4 regions of the Desulfobaculum xiamenense genome follow, and region 1 is predicted to be linked to each of the others. Evidence: predicted binding sites of a transcription regulator. Region 1 holds the regulator's gene; each other region holds the start of a gene.

The links. Region 1 encodes sigma-54, which starts transcription at its own class of promoters, with help from an activator protein. Its sites were predicted from a motif close to CTGGCACGGNNNNTGCTT; they were not measured.
Region 2: ispD (2-C-methyl-D-erythritol 4-phosphate cytidylyltransferase) is a predicted target of sigma-54. The motif match lies at 2,345-2,362, and genes of this name have one in related genera.
Region 3: GGQ74_RS09435 (ammonium transporter) is a predicted target of sigma-54. The motif match lies at 2,702-2,719, and genes of this name have one in related genera.
Region 4: GGQ74_RS05335 (motility associated factor glycosyltransferase family protein) is a predicted target of sigma-54. The motif match lies at 2,326-2,343, and genes of this name have one in related genera.

Annotation. Positions count from the first base shown of each region.
Region 1 covers NZ_JAATJA010000001.1:387,478-391,688, forward strand. The annotation lists gene lptB (LPS export ABC transporter ATP-binding protein) at 1-707, shown strand, start outside; gene rpoN (RNA polymerase factor sigma-54) at 936-2,390, shown strand; gene hpf (ribosome hibernation-promoting factor, HPF/YfiA family) at 2,489-3,028, shown strand; gene GGQ74_RS01785 (PTS sugar transporter subunit IIA) at 3,025-3,474, shown strand; gene rapZ (RNase adapter RapZ) at 3,478-4,211, shown strand, end outside.
Region 2 covers NZ_JAATJA010000001.1:635,025-639,235, reverse strand. The annotation lists gene cysS (cysteine--tRNA ligase) at 1-812, opposite strand, end outside; gene ispD (2-C-methyl-D-erythritol 4-phosphate cytidylyltransferase) at 977-2,161, opposite strand; RNA gene rnpB (RNase P RNA component class A) at 2,244-2,603, opposite strand; gene GGQ74_RS02875 (zinc ribbon domain-containing protein) at 2,657-3,430, opposite strand; gene GGQ74_RS02870 (Nif3-like dinuclear metal center hexameric protein) at 3,533-4,211, opposite strand, start outside.
Region 3 covers NZ_JAATJA010000002.1:336,872-341,082, forward strand. The annotation lists gene GGQ74_RS09425 (histone deacetylase family protein) at 1-632, opposite strand, end outside; gene GGQ74_RS09430 (P-II family nitrogen regulator) at 866-1,225, opposite strand; gene GGQ74_RS09435 (ammonium transporter) at 1,243-2,625, opposite strand; gene GGQ74_RS09440 (sulfite exporter TauE/SafE family protein) at 3,232-4,140, opposite strand.
Region 4 covers NZ_JAATJA010000001.1:1,166,673-1,170,883, forward strand. The annotation lists gene GGQ74_RS05330 (cysteine synthase) at 1-2,260, opposite strand, end outside; gene GGQ74_RS05335 (motility associated factor glycosyltransferase family protein) at 2,413-4,176, shown strand.

The DNA.
Region 1 (4,211 bases):
CTTCCGATCTGTGCAAGGTGTACGGCCAGCGAAAGGTCGTGCACGACATCGGCGTCAACGTCGCGCAGGGCGAAGTGGTCGGCCTGCTCGGCCCCAACGGCGCGGGCAAGACCACCACGTTCTACATGCTGGCGGGCATCGTGAAGCCGACAGGCGGCTCAGTCCGGCTGGACGACGAGGAGATCACCATGCTGCCCCTGCACGAGCGGGCGCGGCTGGGCATGAGCTACCTCCCGCAGGAAAGCTCGGTGTTCAAGAAGCTCACCGTGCGGCAGAATCTGGAGATCGTGCTGGAGCAGAGCGGTCTCGACCGCGCAACCCAGCAGGCGAGGGCGGATCAGCTTCTGGACGAACTGGGCATCACCCGACTTTCGGACCAGAAGGCCATGCATCTTTCGGGCGGCGAGCGCCGTCGGCTGGAGATCGCCCGTGCCCTCATCCTCAATCCCAAGTTCATGCTGCTCGACGAGCCCTTCGCGGGCATCGACCCCATCGCCGTGGATGATATTCAGGGCATCGTGAGCGGACTTCGTGAAAAAGGTATCGGAGTACTCATTTCCGATCACAACGTTCGAGAGACGTTGAGAATCTGCGACAGAGCCTATCTCGTCTACGAGGGACGAATCATCCTGAGTGGCACTCCGGATGAAATTTGTGCCGATCCGAAGGCCCGCCGGGTGTATCTGGGAGAGAGCTTCAGTCTCTAACATCCCGAAATCACTATATCAATTTCGATATTCAAAATCCTTGCCATCCTCGGTTGCAAGCTTGTTCCGGATGTGGCATGTTGCAAATGCGGTTGAGAAAACATTCTCATGCCGCATGGATTTCACCTTGAGCGACGGGCATTTTCGTTGGTTCAGACACATGTTTGACCGTGCCCCGTTCGCCGGAATCCCAACCGCCAACATTTCGCAAGAAGACGAACAGCCCCGATGGCACTCGAACTCAGACAACAGCTCAAGCTTTCCCAGCAACTGGTCATGACCCCGCAGTTGCAGCAGGCCATCAAACTGCTGCAGCTTTCCCGGTTTGAACTGGTTGATATGGTCCAGCAGGAACTCCTCGAAAACCCGCTTCTCGAGGAGGCCGTTCCCGAACAGGCTCAGGAGAAGGCCGAGGCCGAGGAAAATGCCCGCGCCGTAGAGGCTGCGCAGACGGCCGAGGTCATGGACGAGGGCGTTCGCGAGAACGACGCCGTTCAGGGCGCGGACTGGGAAAATTACCTCGGCGAGTTTTCGAGCACATCCCGCAATTCCGCCGCCCGCGAGGCCGAAATCCCCGAGGAGGGGATGTCCTTCGAGGCCCGGCTGTCGTCCAAGCCCTCGCTGGAGGGCCACCTTGAGTGGCAGCTCCGGCTGTCGGACATGACGCCCCGCCAGATGGACATCGGCGAGGTCATCATCGGCAACATCGGCTCGCAGGGCTATTTGCAGGCTACCGCCGAGGAAATTGCCGCCGACGCCGGGTGTACTTCCGAAGAGGTCGAGGTGGTGCTGCGTCGCATTCAGAATTTCGATCCAGTCGGCGTTGCCGCGCGTGACCCGCGCGAGTGTCTGCTCGTCCAGATCGAGTCCTACGGCTACGAGGACCCCATCCTCATCGAACTCGTCAGCGAGCACCTCGAAGATCTCGAAACCAAGCGCTATAAGCCGCTTGCCCGCAAGTTCCGCATCTCGATGGAGGAACTTCGCGAGTATCTCGATCTCATCCAATCCCTCGATCCAATGCCCGGTGCCGCCTACGGCAGCAGCGAGCCGCAGTACGTGAGCCCGGACGTCTACGTCTACAAGTACGAGGACGATTTCATCATCGTGCTCAACGAGGACGGTCTTCCTCGCCTCACGCTCAACGATTTCTATCTCGATTCCCTCAAGAGCGGCCGCGGCGCACCGGAAAAGGACTACGTCCACGAGCGGTTGCGCTCCGCACAGTGGCTGATGAAGAGCCTCTATCAGCGTCAGCGCACGCTCTATAAGGTCATGGAGAGCATCGTGCGCTTCCAGCGCGGCTTCTTCGAGAACGGCGTGACCAGTCTTCGGCCGCTCATTCTCAAGGATGTGGCCGACGACATCGAGATGCACGAATCCACCATCAGCCGCATCACCACCAGCAAGTATGTGGCGACGCCGCACGGCCTGTTCGAACTGAAGTTCTTCTTCAACAGCGCCCTTGGGCTGGACGACGGAAGTCAGGTCGGCTCCGAGAGCGTCAAGGCGCAGATCAAGAGCCTGATAGGTGAGGAGGACCCCCACCATCCACTGTCGGACGAGCGCATCGCGGAAATTCTGAAGGAACGGCTTCAGGTCAACATTGCCAGAAGAACCGTTGCCAAGTATCGCGGCGCGCTCGGCATACTCTCCTCTTCGAAACGCAAGGAGATTTTCTAGAGGTGGCGTGACGGAACTCTTTATTTTCGGGCTGAATGCACGTACACTCCAAATTACGGAGTGATATCGATCCAACAGCATCACAAGGAGGATCGTCGATGAACATCAGCTTGACGTTCAAGAATTTCGAACCGTCGGATCATCTGAGGAAGTACGCGCAAAAGCGCTTCGAAAAGCTGATCAAGTATGCCAACACCGGCAATACGGAGCTGAAGATAAATCTCGGGGTGGAGAAGTTCCGCCATATCGCCGAGGTCACGCTTTCCGGTGACAACATGAACATGTCCGCCGTGGAGGAGTCCGAGGACATGTACTCCTCCATCGACCTCGTGTACGACAAGATGACGTCGCAGGTCCGCAAGCTCCGCGAAAAGGGCAAGGACCGTCGTCGTTCCCGTGGCACCGTCCGCGACGAAGTCATCAGCTTCGAAGAAGGCGAAGCCGGACGCGAGGCGACCATTGTCGAGGCGCAGACCTACAAGCCCAAGCCCATGCTGGTGGACGAGGCTGCCATGCAGCTCGATACCCTCAATTACGAATTTCTCGTTTTCCTCAACGCCGAAACCGAGCGGGTCAACGTGATCTACCGCCGCAAGACGGGAGACTATGGTCTCATTGATCCCGGGATGTACGAATGAAGCTGGGTGATTTCCTGGATAACGAACTGATTTTGCCTGAACTTTCGGCCAGGACCAAATCTCGGGTCCTGGCCGAACTTGTGGCAGCCGTGGCTGAAAGGCGGCCGGAAATCGATGTGGAGGCCGCGCACAAGGTGCTCTTGGAGCGCGAGGCGCTCGGCACCACCGGCATCGGCGAGGGCATCGCCATCCCCCACGGCAAGCTCGACGCGCTGGAGGACATCGTCCTCGTGGTCGGGCGCTCCGCCGAGGGTGTGGAATTCGATGCGCTGGATTTCCGCCCCTGCCACATCTTCTTCCTCGTGCTCGCGCCAGAGAAGGTGGCCGGAATGCATCTGCGCATCCTCGCCCACATTTCGCGTATGCTCAAGGATGACGCATTTCGCAAGGCCTTCCTTTGTGCCGAGGGGCGCGAGGGATTGGCCAAGCTACTTGAGGGAGCGTGAGCCATGTTGGGCCGTGATGCATCCGGAGCGGAAAACAGCTTCCCGGTGATCATCCTCTCCGGCCTGTCCGGTGCGGGGAAATCGACGGCTCTTAAGGTTTTCGAGGACCTCGGATTCGTTACGGTGGATGGATTGCCGCCGAATCTCATCCCCGAACTCGTGGACCTTTTCCAGCGCCAGCGCGAGGTCTATCACCGTGGTCTCACGCTGGGCCTCGATGTCCGCCACTCCGACTTTCGCGAGAAATGGACCGGGGCGCTTGCCACCATGCGCAATAGCGGCGTCGAACCGCGAGTGGTCTTCGTGGAAGCCTCGGAAGAGGTTCTGCGCAGGCGTTACGCGGCGACGCGCCGTCCCCATCCGCTGGAGCAGGGCATCGGCCTTGATCGGGCGCTTGTGGAAGAGCGGGCGCTTCTGTTTCCCGTGCGTGATGTTGCGGAGATCGTGGTCGACACCTCCGACTATTCCATCCATGACCTGCGCCGCACCTTGCAAGAAAAGTGGAATTTTCTGCAGGACAAGCGCTACGGCCTGCATGTCTATCTCGTCACCTTCGGGTTCAAGCACGGCGTTCCCACGGATGCGGACCTCGTTTTCGATCTGCGGTTTCTGCCGAATCCGTACTTCGAGAAGGCGCTTCGGCCATTTACGGGGCGCGACAAGGCCGTGGCCGATTTCGTCCTTGGCTCGCCAGCGGGGCGGGAATATCTGGAAAAGCAATTGGAATTCCTGCATTA
Region 2 (4,211 bases), 250 kb from region 1:
CCAAGCGACTTGGACATCTTCTCGGAGTTGACCTGCACAAAGCCGTTGTGCACCCAGAAGCGGGCCATTTCAGTAGCCGTGGCGGCCTCGGACTGGGCGATTTCGTTCTCGTGGTGCGGGAAGATGAGGTCCTGCCCACCGCCGTGAATGTCGAAGGGAAGCTGGAGGTGCTTGTCGCTCATGGCGGAGCATTCGAGGTGCCAGCCGGGGCGTCCGGGGCCCCACGGGCTGTCCCACGTGGGTTCGCCGGGTTTGGCGGCTTTCCACAGGGCGAAGTCCAGCGGGTCTTCCTTCTCGTCGCCGGGCTGCACACGTGCGCCGGAGCGCATCTCGTCCACGTCGCGGCCGGAGAGCTTGCCGTAGGCGTCGAAGGACCGCACGCGGAAGTACACGTCGCCGGAGGGCGTGGCGTAGGCGTGGCCGGTCTCGATGAGCTTCGAGGTCAGGGCGAGCATTTCGTCGATATGCTCGGTGGCCTTGGGTTCGATGTCGGCGCGCAGGACGTTCAGCCGGTCCATGTCCTCGTGGAACGCGGCAATGAAGCGCAGGGCGAGGGCCATGGGGTCTTCGCCGTTCTCGTTGGCGCGGTTGATGATCTTGTCGTCCACGTCAGTGAAGTTGCGGGCGAAGACGACATCGTAGCCGAGATGGCGGAGGTGGCGCACGAGCACGTCGAAGACCACGGCGGATCGGGCATGACCGATGTGACAGTAGTCGTAGGCGGTTATGCCGCAGGCGTACATGCGGACATGGTTGTCCCTGAGCGGTGTGAACTCTTCCTTCTGGCGGGTCATCGTATTGTAGAGCTGCATGGGCCGTACTCCGGTATCACTCGGTCTGTTTGTTGTCGTTTTCCGTGCTGTGCGCGGTGATTGCGCCAATGTCTGACAGGGGTGGCATCATGCACCAAATGCCCCCATGCGTCAAAGCGTTGGGGGAAATGCCAGTTTGCGGGCGCAACAGCCGTGAATGGCGATTAACCGTGGCGAAGCGCCGTGACGCAGGCCACAGCCTTGATGCCGAGCTTCTCGCCGGTAAAGCCGAGACCTTCCTCGGTGGTGGCCTTGAAGTTGACGCGCTGTGCGTCGATGCGCAGCAGCCGGGCCACGTTGTCGCGGATGCGTTCGCGATAGGGAGAGAGTTTCGGAATCTGGGCGATGACGGTCAGGTCCACGTGGCACAGCTCCAACTCCGCCTCTTCGGCCATGGTCAGCACCTCGTTGACCAGCACGGCGGATTCAATGTTGGAGAAGGCCTTGTCCGTATCGGGAAAATGCTGGCCGATGTCGCCCTTGCCGAGACATCCGAGCAGGGCGTCCGTGAGCGCGTGGAGCAGGACGTCGCCATCCGAGTGCGCGACGACCTGCGGGCCGCCGTCGATGGGCACTCCGCCGATCTTCATGGGCCTGCCGAGTCCGTACTTGTGGACGTCGTACCCCCAGCCGACGCAGGGCAGCGGGGCTGGCGCGTTGTCGGTGAGCATGCGCAGATCCTCCGGATTCGTGATCTTGATGTTGGTCTCCTCGCCGGGGACGACGCGTACGGCTCCGCCTGCGGCCTCAATCATGGAGGCGTCGTCCGTGACGTCGAGCCCTTTGGCGTTGCAGAACTCGTGCGCGGCGATAAGGGTGGGCAGCGCAAAGGCCTGCGGCGTCTGCACCGCGCAAAGTTCCGCACGGTGGAGAGTCTCTGCCACCAGCCCCTCGGGCGTGACGCGCTTTATGGTGTCCGTGACGGAAATGGCGGGGATGGCGGCCACATCGCCCTGCTCGACGGCGTCGATGAGGCGGTTGGCGAGCTGCGCCCCGGCGAAGGGGCGGGCGGCGTCATGCACGAGGACGGTGTCGCAGGTTTCGGCAATGGCGCGAAGTCCGTTCAGCACGGAGTCCTGACGGCGTTCGCCGCCGGGGACGGTGAGGCAGGGGAGGACGATGTCGTCCCTGCTGGCGAGGTCGCGCACGATGGCGGCGTATTCCTCGAATTCCGCTTCGGGAAGGACGAAGACGAGTCCCTTCACGCGGGAGACCCGCGCCAGCGTCCGGGCGCTCTTCCAGAACAGCGGCGCGCCCTCGAAGGGGATGAACTGCTTGCGTGTGGACAGGCCCGCCCGCGCGAGACGGGTTCCCTGACCTGCGGCGACAATGACGGCCCAGACGGACATGGTTTTCATCGTGTGTGCAAGGGGTTTGAAAAAGGAACGGCGCGGAGGCAAAAGCCCCAGCGCCGTCCGTGGTGACCTGAATGTCGGGAGCCGGACTGTAAGCCGGGTTCTGTACTCCCCGAAGGGAGTGGTCATCATTCCTCTAGGACCGCAGTTGCCTACGGCCTCAAGCAACCTACCCGAAAGCATCAGCCGGGCCGGCCTCAAACGCTTTCCTATTTGGTCTTGCTTCGGACGGGGTTTACCTAGCTCGACACGTCACCGTGGCGACTGGTGGGCTCTTACCCCACCGTTTCACCCTTACCGGCTTTCACCGGCGGTCTGTTTTCTGTGGCACTGTCCGTGGATCACTCCACCTGGACGTTATCCAGCGTCCTGCCCTGCGAAGCCCGGACTTTCCTCCCCGATCCCGAAGGATCGCGACGATGACCCGTCCGACTCCCGAAATGTCAAAGGCGTTTTGCGGCGCGCGGTTCACGCCGCAGTGCGCCTATACTATTCCTGCTCCTCGGCCTCGACCTCTGCCGCGGGTGCGGCGGGAGCGTCGGCGGGGGCGCAGAAGTGGTTGGTCCAGTAGATGAGTCGCTGGCAGTTGGGGCAGCTCAGAATCTGTTCGCCGCGCTGCAGTTCGTTGAAGATCTGCGGGGGAATCAGAATGTGGCAGCCATTGCACACGGCCTCGTCCACGGGGACGATGACGGGGTGCTGAATGCGGGCGCGGATGAATTCATAGCGACCGAGAACGCGCGGAGGAATGACTTCACAGGCGGTCTCGCGATCCTTCTGGAGCTTGGTCAGACGCTTCTTGGCCGTGGCGGTGCGCTTCTTGAGGTTGGCGCTGCATTCCTCAAGCTGTCCCTTGAGTTCCTCGGCCTCGGCCTCGGCGGCGGTCTGACGCTCCTTCTGGCGGTTCATCTCGTCCATGAGAGCGATCTTCTCTTCCTCGCGGGAACGATTGATCTTCTCCATGTTGTCCATCTCGCGCATCATGGCCTGATATTCGCGAGTGTTGCCGGCCATCATGAGCTTGTTCTTGCTCTTCTTGATCTTGGAGTCGTTGCTGTCGATCTCGTCGGCAAGCAGGCGCTGCTGGTGCAGCAGGATGTCGGTCCGCTCCTTGGTCTGTTCCATGCGCTCGGTCAGCTTGGCGTTCTTTTCCTCAAGAGCGGCAAGCTCCTTTGGCAGGCTTTCGAGTTCCTTCTCGATGACGATGATCTCGTCATCAACCTTCTGCAGAACGACGAGCTGTTCGATTTGCTTGAGGTACATGCTCAACGGAATTTCCTCCTCGGCAGTTGCCTGTTGGCGGCCGGCTGGCGGCTGCCGTGAATGTATCAAGACCCCGTGGGCGGGTTCTTTGCGTCGTATGTCCTATCGTCCGGCGCGCAGGGCGAACGGCTCGCGGCCGGGGAAGAAACGGACTTCGGCATCGTGCCGTCCCGAGAGCCGGGAGGCGAGCGTTTCCGCCAGGATGCGCGTCATGGTTTCTTCCAGAGAAAAATGTCCCACGTCAATGATGAAAATATTCGATTCAAGCGCCTGATGGTACTTGATGTCGCCCGTAATGTAGACCTGCGCTCCGCTTGCCTCGGCGGCCGGGATGAGCGAGCCGCCAGAGCCGGTGCAGTAGGCCACCGAGTCGATGCGCTCGGGAATTTGCCCCGTGGTGACCCAGAAGTCGCGTTCCACGCATGCGCCGAGGCGATCCGCGAAGGCGTCCCAGCCCATGGGGGCGGGGAGCCTGCCGACGAGACCGAAGCCGACCATGGGGTTGCCGGGGTCGGTTTGTTCCATCACGCGCGGTTCGTCAAGCTCCAATTCCCGTGCGAGCCAGCCCGCGGGGCCTTCGGGGCGGACGTCGAGGGACGTGTGCGCCGCGTACAGCCATGTCCCGCGTGTGAGCGTCTGCCGCGCAACATCAAGAAAGAAGCCGGGCCTGTCGAGGGGCTTCGGCTCCATATACAGAGGATGGTGCGTCAGGATGAAGTCCGCGTTCCACTCCAGCGCCTCGGCCATGGCGGCTGGGGACGGGTCGATGGTCACGGCTATC
Region 3 (4,211 bases), on a different contig from region 1:
TCGATGTACTCGGGCGAGCAGGTGTCCGCGTATTTGCGGGTGAGGATGGCGCGCACGATCTTGCGGATGCGCCCGCGCGGGATGTGCAGCGGCCTGCCCAGCGGGTCCGCCACCAGATAGGGCGGGCAGTCCCCGCCGGGGGTGAGGGGCGTCTCGTAGGCCGTGCCGATGATGGGCCGCGCGCCGTAGCGCTCGTAGAACTTGAGGCGGGCGATGTTGTCCCGCAGCGTGTCCGGTTCGGCGCACAGCGCCGGGTCGTCGGGCAGGCACTCGAAGAAGAGGGCCGTATCCCCAAGGGCGAGGGCTTCCTCACGGATGCGTTCGTACAGGGCGGAACCGACACCGCGCCCGCCATGCTCCACGCTCACGGAGATGAAATCTAAATAACAGAAATGCAAATCCGGGAAGTGACACAGAAGCGCGAAGCCCTGCACCCCTGCGCGGGCCTTCTCGGCCACGAAGAGGATGGAGCGGTAGTGCTTGAGGAACGGATTGCTCAAGAGTTCCGGAAGCTGGGCGATTTCGCTGTCGGCCACGAGGGAGAAGCGTTCGCGAAGGATTTCCTGCGAGCGGGCCACGGCGGCCTGATCGACGGGCAGCCGTGTGTCGTAGATGGGGCGGATGCGAAACATGGAACCTCCAACATGACGCGTTTCGTCCGGGGGCGGCATGCGCCTTGCGATCAGGGCACGCTGGATGCGCCGACGGGCGGTTCTTCCCAGTCAATGCGCCTGATGCGGGAACTTTGCAAGGGGGCGGCGCGGGTATGCGCCATGCGGGGAGCGGGCGGGTGCCCCATGACATGCGTGCGGCCCGGAACGGCGTTGATGCCGGTTCCGGGCCGCATGTGGGGGGTGAGGGAAAGCTAGGCAGTGACGCGCGTGGCGGCCACGGCGGCGATGTCCGTTTCGCCGGTGCGGATACGCAGGGAGCGGGCGATGTCGAGGACGAAGATCACGCCGTCGCCCTCGCTACCGGTGTGTGCGCCTTCGCTTACGGCCTCGATGGCCGCATCCTCGAAGTTGTCGTTCACGCCGATTTCGAGGCGCACCTTCTTGAGCAGGTTCACTTCCACCGGCAGGCCGCGGTAGGTTTCCACGAATCCCTTCTGGCGGCCGCTGCCGAGGACGTTGGTTACGGTCATGCTGAAGATATCCCGCGCGTAGAGCGCCTTTTTCACTGCGTTCAGCCTTTCCGGCCTGATGTATGCGATGACGAGTTTCATGGTTTGTCTCCCGTGCGTCATTCGGTGGTGAAGATCTGGAATCCGCCGTAGGACTCCGTGCCGTGCTCGACGATGTCGAGCCCGCGCAGTTCCTCGTTTTCCTTCACGCGAAGGCCCATCACGGCCTTGACCACGGCGAAGGTGACCACGCCCATGCCGAAGGCCCAGCAGAACACTGCTCCAACGCCGATGAGCTGCGTCGTCAGAAGTCCGAAGCCGCCGCCGTAGAGCAGGCCGACGTTCGATCCGTAGCCCGGCGCGGCCATGAGGCCGACCATGAGCGTTCCGTACGCTCCGCACACGCCGTGCACGGAAACCGCGCCCACCGGGTCGTCGATGCGAAGCACCGTGTCGATGAACACCACGGAGAGCACCACCAGTACGCCGCCGCCGAAGCCGGTGATCAGCGAGCCGATGGGCGAGAGTTCGAAGCAGCCCGCCGTGATGGCCACCAGCCCTGCCAGCGCGCCGTTGAGGGTCATGGACGGATCGGGGTGTCCGTAGCGCGTCCACGCGGTGATCATGGCGCCCAGCGCACCGGCCGCTCCGGCCAGCGAGGTGTTGACCGCGATGTAGCCGATGGTGCCGTCGGCCACGGTGGTGGAGCCGGGGTTGAAGCCGAACCAGCCGAACCACAGGATGAACACGCCAAGCGAGGCCAGCGGCAGGTTGTGGCCGCGAATGGCGTTGGCGCTGCCGTCATCGTTGTACTTGCCCACGCGGGGACCAACGGCCAGCGCACCGGCAAGGGCGAGCCATCCGCCCACGGAGTGGACCACCGTCGATCCGGCGAAGTCGATGAAGCCGATGCGTTCGAGCCAGCCGCCCTCGGTGCCCCACAGTCCGCCCCAGCACCAGTGGCCGGACACGGGGTAGATGAGCGCCGTGACGATCATGCTGACCGTGATGTAGGCCGGGAATTTCATGCGCTCGGCCACGCCGCCGGAGACGATGGTCGCCGAGGTGGCCGCGAACACGCTCTGGAAGAACCAGAAGGTCAGCGTCCACATGCCTTCGGGCGTGGTGGCGTCCACGCCGATGAGCGCGAAGTCGCTGCCGCCAAGCAGCCCGGCGATGCTGCCGCCGAACATGAGGCCGAAGCCCACCAGAAAGAACGCCACGGACCCGGCCGAGAAATCCAGAAAGTTCTTCATGATGATGTTTCCGGCATTCTTGGCGCGCGTGAATCCGGTCTCCACCATGGCGAAGCCCGCCTGCATGAACATGACCAGTATCGCGGCGATGAGCGTCCACAGGATGTTGGCGTTGAACTGGCTGAGCGCTTCGGTGCCCTCGGCGGCATGCGCCGCATGGGGCAGGGTGGCGAGGACGGCCAACAGCGTCGCGGCCAGAAACGGCACAGACAGCGGGCGTTTCGGACTGAACCAGAACGGGGACATGGGGCACCTCCATGGTGCAACCGCCAGCGGCGGGTTCGTGTGGTTGCCTGCGTTTCAGGCGCCGATGCCCCAACTAAAGCAACATGTGGGCCAAAATATATAACTATGCGTATTCGCAGCGTTTTGTTTGGAAGGCCGACAAAACGTGCATGTTGTGTTGTTATAAAATTAACATAAATGCCAAGAATTGACACATATAAATTAACATAAATGTGATAAATTGAAAAACTTCGAAATAGCGCTTGGCAAAAGGCTTTGGATGAAAAATAGCGGCCAATTCTGGCCTTCGGCGGCCGGGGCTTTGCCCCGACCCCAGCCAAGGGAATAATGTGAATGGCAATTCACATCATTCCCTTGAGAATCCTTATATGGGGGGATTTTTGGGCAAAGCCCAAAGGTCGGCGCAGGGCGGCCACGTCCATCGCAAGTCGGGGGTCCAGGGGGCCAGCGGCCCCTTGGCTGGCGGAGCCTACGTCTTGCATATGGCAACGAACGATACGCCCAGACACAGCGACGGCGGAGCCAACGCCTTACGCGTGGCAGGGAGCGATACGTCCCGGCCCCGGTGACGCCACGGCTTATGCCGTGGCGTGACGCATTACGGCCCTAGAGGAAGAACGCGACGATGTAGCGGGTGGCGGTGGTGACGATGACGGCGCAGAGCATGAGCTTGATGGCCTTGGCGGGGACGTGCTTCTGGCAGCGTGCGCCGAGGGCCATGCCGAGTGCTCCGCCGATGCCGAAGAGGATGCCGAGCGCCCAGTCCGGGGCGATGGACAGGGTGGGGTTGAGGATGGCGAGGAGCTGGTAGAAGGCCACGGCGGCGATGGAGGTGACGAAGGTGCCCATGAGGGCCGGTGCTGCGGCCACGTAGACGGGGATGCCGAGGATGGAAACGAAGAAGGGGGCGATGATGGCGCCGCCGCCGATGCCGTAGACGCCGCCGACGATGCCGACGGTGAACGTGAGCGCCACGAGGGCGGGGGTACGCACGGTGAAGGTTTCGCCGTTGAAGGCGAAGCGGATGCGGGTGGCGGACGCTTCGAGAATGTCGACCTTTCCTGCGGCGGCACCGGAGCGGACATTGGCGCGGAAGCGACGTTCGGCACCGTTTTGTCTGTTGGAGACGAGGTCGCGGGCCATGCGGACGCCGATGTAGAGGAGCACCAGCCCGGCGAAGAGCTTGAAGCGCACGGGGTCCGGTAGCCAGTGGACGCGGGCCACCGCACCGATGAGAACGCCGGGCAGCGTGCCGAAGACGACCGCCCACGTGAGCGGCCAGACCATGCGCCCTTCGCGGGCATAGCGCATCACGCCACTTGGAATGGCGACGATGTTGAAGAGCTGGTTGGTGGCGCTGACCGAGGGCGAGGTGAAGCCGAGGATCGACATCTGGAAGGGCAACAGCAGGAAGGCCCCGGACATGCCGCCCATGGACGTGAAGAAGGAGATGGCGAAGGCCGTGAGTGGTGGAATCCATACTGCGACGTCAACGCCGGAAACCGTGAACTGCATGGGTGCCTCCTTGTGCCCGCCTCGTGATTCAATGCTAGGTGCTCTCGAATGAATTGTCACGAAAAAAAGTG
Region 4 (4,211 bases), 780 kb from region 1:
CCTCCACGACGTATCCTGCGGCATGCATCTCGTCGCGCAGGGCGTCGGCACGGGCAAAATCCCGTGCGGCACGGGCGGCGCTACGCGCCTCCACCAACGAAGCGACCTCGGCTGGCCACTCGCATGGCGGCACGGGCAACGCCTCGCGGTCCAGAATCCGCAGCACATCATCCACGGCCATAAGCTGGTCGAGGCAGGCCCGAGCCTCGCCCGGAGCCAGCGCGCCATCCAGCGCATGCCGCCGAATGCCCCGGCAAAAGCCGAACAGCTCCGGCCAGAAGGAATACAGCGCCAGATCGCGCTCAATGGCCTCGCGGAAGGCTGCACGAAGATTGACCTTCATCTCGGCCACGCCGCCCTCGGCCGCGCCCTCGCGCCCCGCACGGGCCGACAGCGCGGCGGCAAGCTCCTGCACGCGGCGACGGTTGGAGTCCCACATGGACAAGGTCTGCGTGGAGAAATCGAGCGTCTTGCGGTAGGCGGCGGAGAGCAGCCACATGCGTAGCGTCTGCGGGCAAAAGCCTTCGTCGAGAAGCGCGCCGACGCTCATGCGGGAGTGCGAATCCCGATCCGCGGCAACCACGGGCGAGGCCAGAAGCCACGCGCGCGGGCTCGCCCCGTCCGAAGCTGTCCAGATGGAGCGCAGATTCTCCAGATGCGGGAAGCGGTGGGACTCGCCGCCCATGAACACGGTGGGCACGCCGCCCGCGGCGCGGGCCGCAGCGGCCATCTGCACGAACCAACTCGGCCGCACGTTGCCCCAGCAGGTTTGCCAGCACTCGCCGTCCTTGAGGTCACGTAGCGAGGCGCGCTTGAGCAGCGTGAAATCCTGCGGATTGCCCTTCACGTAGTCGGCGAGGTCCACGGTCTTGCCGAGGGACAGCTTGTCCAGATCGGCCTGCCCGAGCCTGCCGTAGTCGCCGTCGCGGCTCACGTCGAAATAGACGGACCGCAGCTTCTCGTAGGCCAGCCCGCTGCCGAGCAGACCACCACACAGGGCGAGGATGTCCTCGCGCCCGTCCCCGGCGAGGGAAAGCGCCACGTCGCCCATGTCGAGCTGCGCCGCGCGCGCGGCCACCATGTCCCGCACTTCGCGGGCGAAGTCCGAACGGGAAAGGTGCGCATCGCGCGAGGCAGCCATGGCGCGGTCGTCCATGTCCGGCAGTCCTGCGGCGAGCGTGGCATCAGCGCCGCGCAGGCCGAGGTAACGCCGCATGACGTCGAGGAAGGCGAGCCGTCGCCAGAAATCTGGGTCGTCCCAGCGGTCGAGGCTGGGACCGACGGTATACAGGCGGACGCTCCCGGTACAGGGCAGTACCACGTCGTCACCGGTCGCGCTGGCGAGGTGCACGCCCTGTTCGTCGGGCGTGGCGAAAAGCGAAGTGGACAGGTAGCGCTCGCCGCTGTCCGGAAAGATGACCACCACGGTGCCCTGCTCCAGTTCGGCGGCAAGGTGCACCGCACCGGCAAGCGCCGCGCCGGAGCTCATCCCCACCAGCAGGCCTTCCTCACGCGCGAGGCGACGGCAGTATTCGAAGGCCTCCTCGTCCTCGACGCGGATGATGCGATCGAGCAAGTGCTTGTTGAAAATGCCCGGAGGATAGGACTCCTGCATGTTCTTGAGGCCCTGAATATGATGGCGGGCGTAAGGTTCCACGGCGGCCACGCAGATGTCGGGATTCTCGCGCTTGAGCCGCTTGACCAGTCCCATGGCCGTGCCGGAGGTGCCAAGCGCGGCCACCACGTGGGTCACCCGCCCGTCGGTCTGCTCCCAAATCTCGCGGGCAGTGCCCTCAAAATGGGCCTGAATGCTGGCGGGGTTGTTGTACTGGTCCATGAGCACGTACTCGTCGGGGTGCTCGCGCGCCATGCGATAGGCCAATTCAATGGCTCCATCGGTGCCCAGCCGACCTTCGGTCAGCTCGATCTCCGCGCCGTAGGCCCGCAGGATGCGCTTTCGCTCCTCGGAGACGTTGTCGGCCATAATGAGACGCAGACGGTAGCCCTTGACCGCGCAGGCCATGGCCAGCCCGATGCCCGTGTTGCCGGAGGTCGGCTCGATGACCGTCCGCCCCGGCACGAGTTCTCCCGAACGCTCGGCGGCTTCGAGCATGGCTAGCGCCACGCGGTCCTTGATGGAGCCGCCGGGGTTGAAGTACTCGACCTTGGCCAAAATATTGACACCCTTGTGGGGGTTGAGTCGCCTGATCCGGACCAGCGGCGTGTTGCCGGCGCATTCGAGGATGTTGTCGTAGTGCATGGAAGTGTCTGGTATGTCCGGATGGTCGCTACCGCAATCCTGAATGCCGAGGAAAACGCCTTGGCATGGCAGGGTCCTTGCAAACTGGTCCATGATTCACCGCGCGAACACATGTCCGACGCATAGACACCAGACCAAGGCAGGGAGACGGCATGGAACTCTATAGGTTTCTCGAAAAGAACCTGAAGGCCCTGAAACGGCAGAACGCTCCGGTTGCGTCCTGGCTCGAAGGGGTGGATTCTGACCCCATTGCTCTCGAAAAGCAACTGATCGTGAACCGCTTCGGCCTCATGGACGTTCCGCTCGATCACGGCGGCTCCCTGTTCGAGGCCTTCCCGCCCCAGCACTACTATCAGTCATGGACTCCGGGCGAAGAGGCCCACCGCAACGCCTCCATCATCGTGGGCCTGAATCTGGGCTACGGCCTCGTGCAGGTTCTGCAAAACGCCCCGGCCACACACCGCATTCTCGTCGTGGAGCCGCGCCCGGAGATGCTTACGGCATGCCTCGGGCTGAGCGACTACACGCCATTCATCGAATCCGGGCAACTCGCCTTCCTCTCCCCGGTCGAATCCGAGGTCTACAACGCGGCCATCCGGCTGGACCTCCAGTTCCTGCACGGGCGCGTCAAGCTCCTCGCCGACTTCCCGAGTCAGCAACTTGGGCCGGAATATGCCCGCTGGATTCGCGTGGTGCGCAACATGCTCGAAGGCATCACCGTGGAACTCAACACACTGAGGCTGAGCCAAAACGTGATGGTCGGCAACGAGCTTGGCAACTACGTCCGCGCCTTTCGCGACGGTTCCCTCACGCCGCTTGCCGGAGCAGGACAGGGACTGACCGCGCTCATCGTGGGCGCAGGCCCATCACTCAACGACTTCGGCCCCGAACTGGCGACCATGCAGGGCAACGCGCTGGTCATCACCTCGCTCCAGACGCTCCCAGCCCTCCAGGCCGCAGGCATCAAGCCGCACCTGTGCATGGCCATCGACTACAGCGACGGCATGAAAAAGGTCTTCAATCGCCTCGATGCCGAATGGGCCGCCGACATCCCGCTTATCTACTCCACCAAGGTCTCGCCGGACGTCGTCTCGCGCTACCCCGGCCCCACCCTGCCGCTGTGGACCGTGGGCGGTCTGGCGACCTTCGTGCTCAACAAGACCGAACCCGTGTTCGACGCGGGCGGCAACGTCAACGTGACCATTCTGCGCTTCCTATCGTGGTGCGGAGTGAAGAAGCTGCTGCTTGCCGGGCAGGATTTCTCGTGGAGCGCAGAGCGCAGCCATGCAGCCGGACACCACGCCGCACGCCCGACGCGAACCTACGATCCCGCGCGGCACATGAAGCTCGAAAACATGCGCGGCGAAACCGTGTATTCCACCCTCGCCTACGTCACCGCCAAGCGAGACATGGAGCACGACATCGAAGGGCTATCCCTCGACGTCCTGAATCTCTACGGCGGCGGTCTGGACATCGCGGGGACGAAGGCCATCGGCATGGGCGAGGCGGCAGACGCGCTCGCCAGCGGCCAAGACCGCGTGGACCGCTTCCTCGCTATCCTCGCCTCGGCCCGCCAGTCGCGCCCGCGCCCCGTCTTCGAGGCCCGCGCCGCCACATGGACCCAGTCGCTTCGCGCGGCGACGAAGCGCATGGAAAAGCTGTTCCGCAAGCCCGTACGCAACCGCGCGGAAATCCGCAGGCTCATGGAACAGACCCTGTTCTTCCTGCGGCAGGACCCGCTGTACCTGCCCTACCTGTATAATGAGAGTATGGATCTCGCCGGATTGGCGCGGTTCACGCAGAACCCGGTCCCAGCGGACATGCGCCGCTACAGGGACGTCATCGCCCGCGCACTGGCGAAGGTGAAGGAGATGGACGCGGCGCTCGCCGCAGCGGAAGGCACGCAGGCCGCCTGACGCAATCTGCGAAGCTCACCCGGAGTTGCGCACCG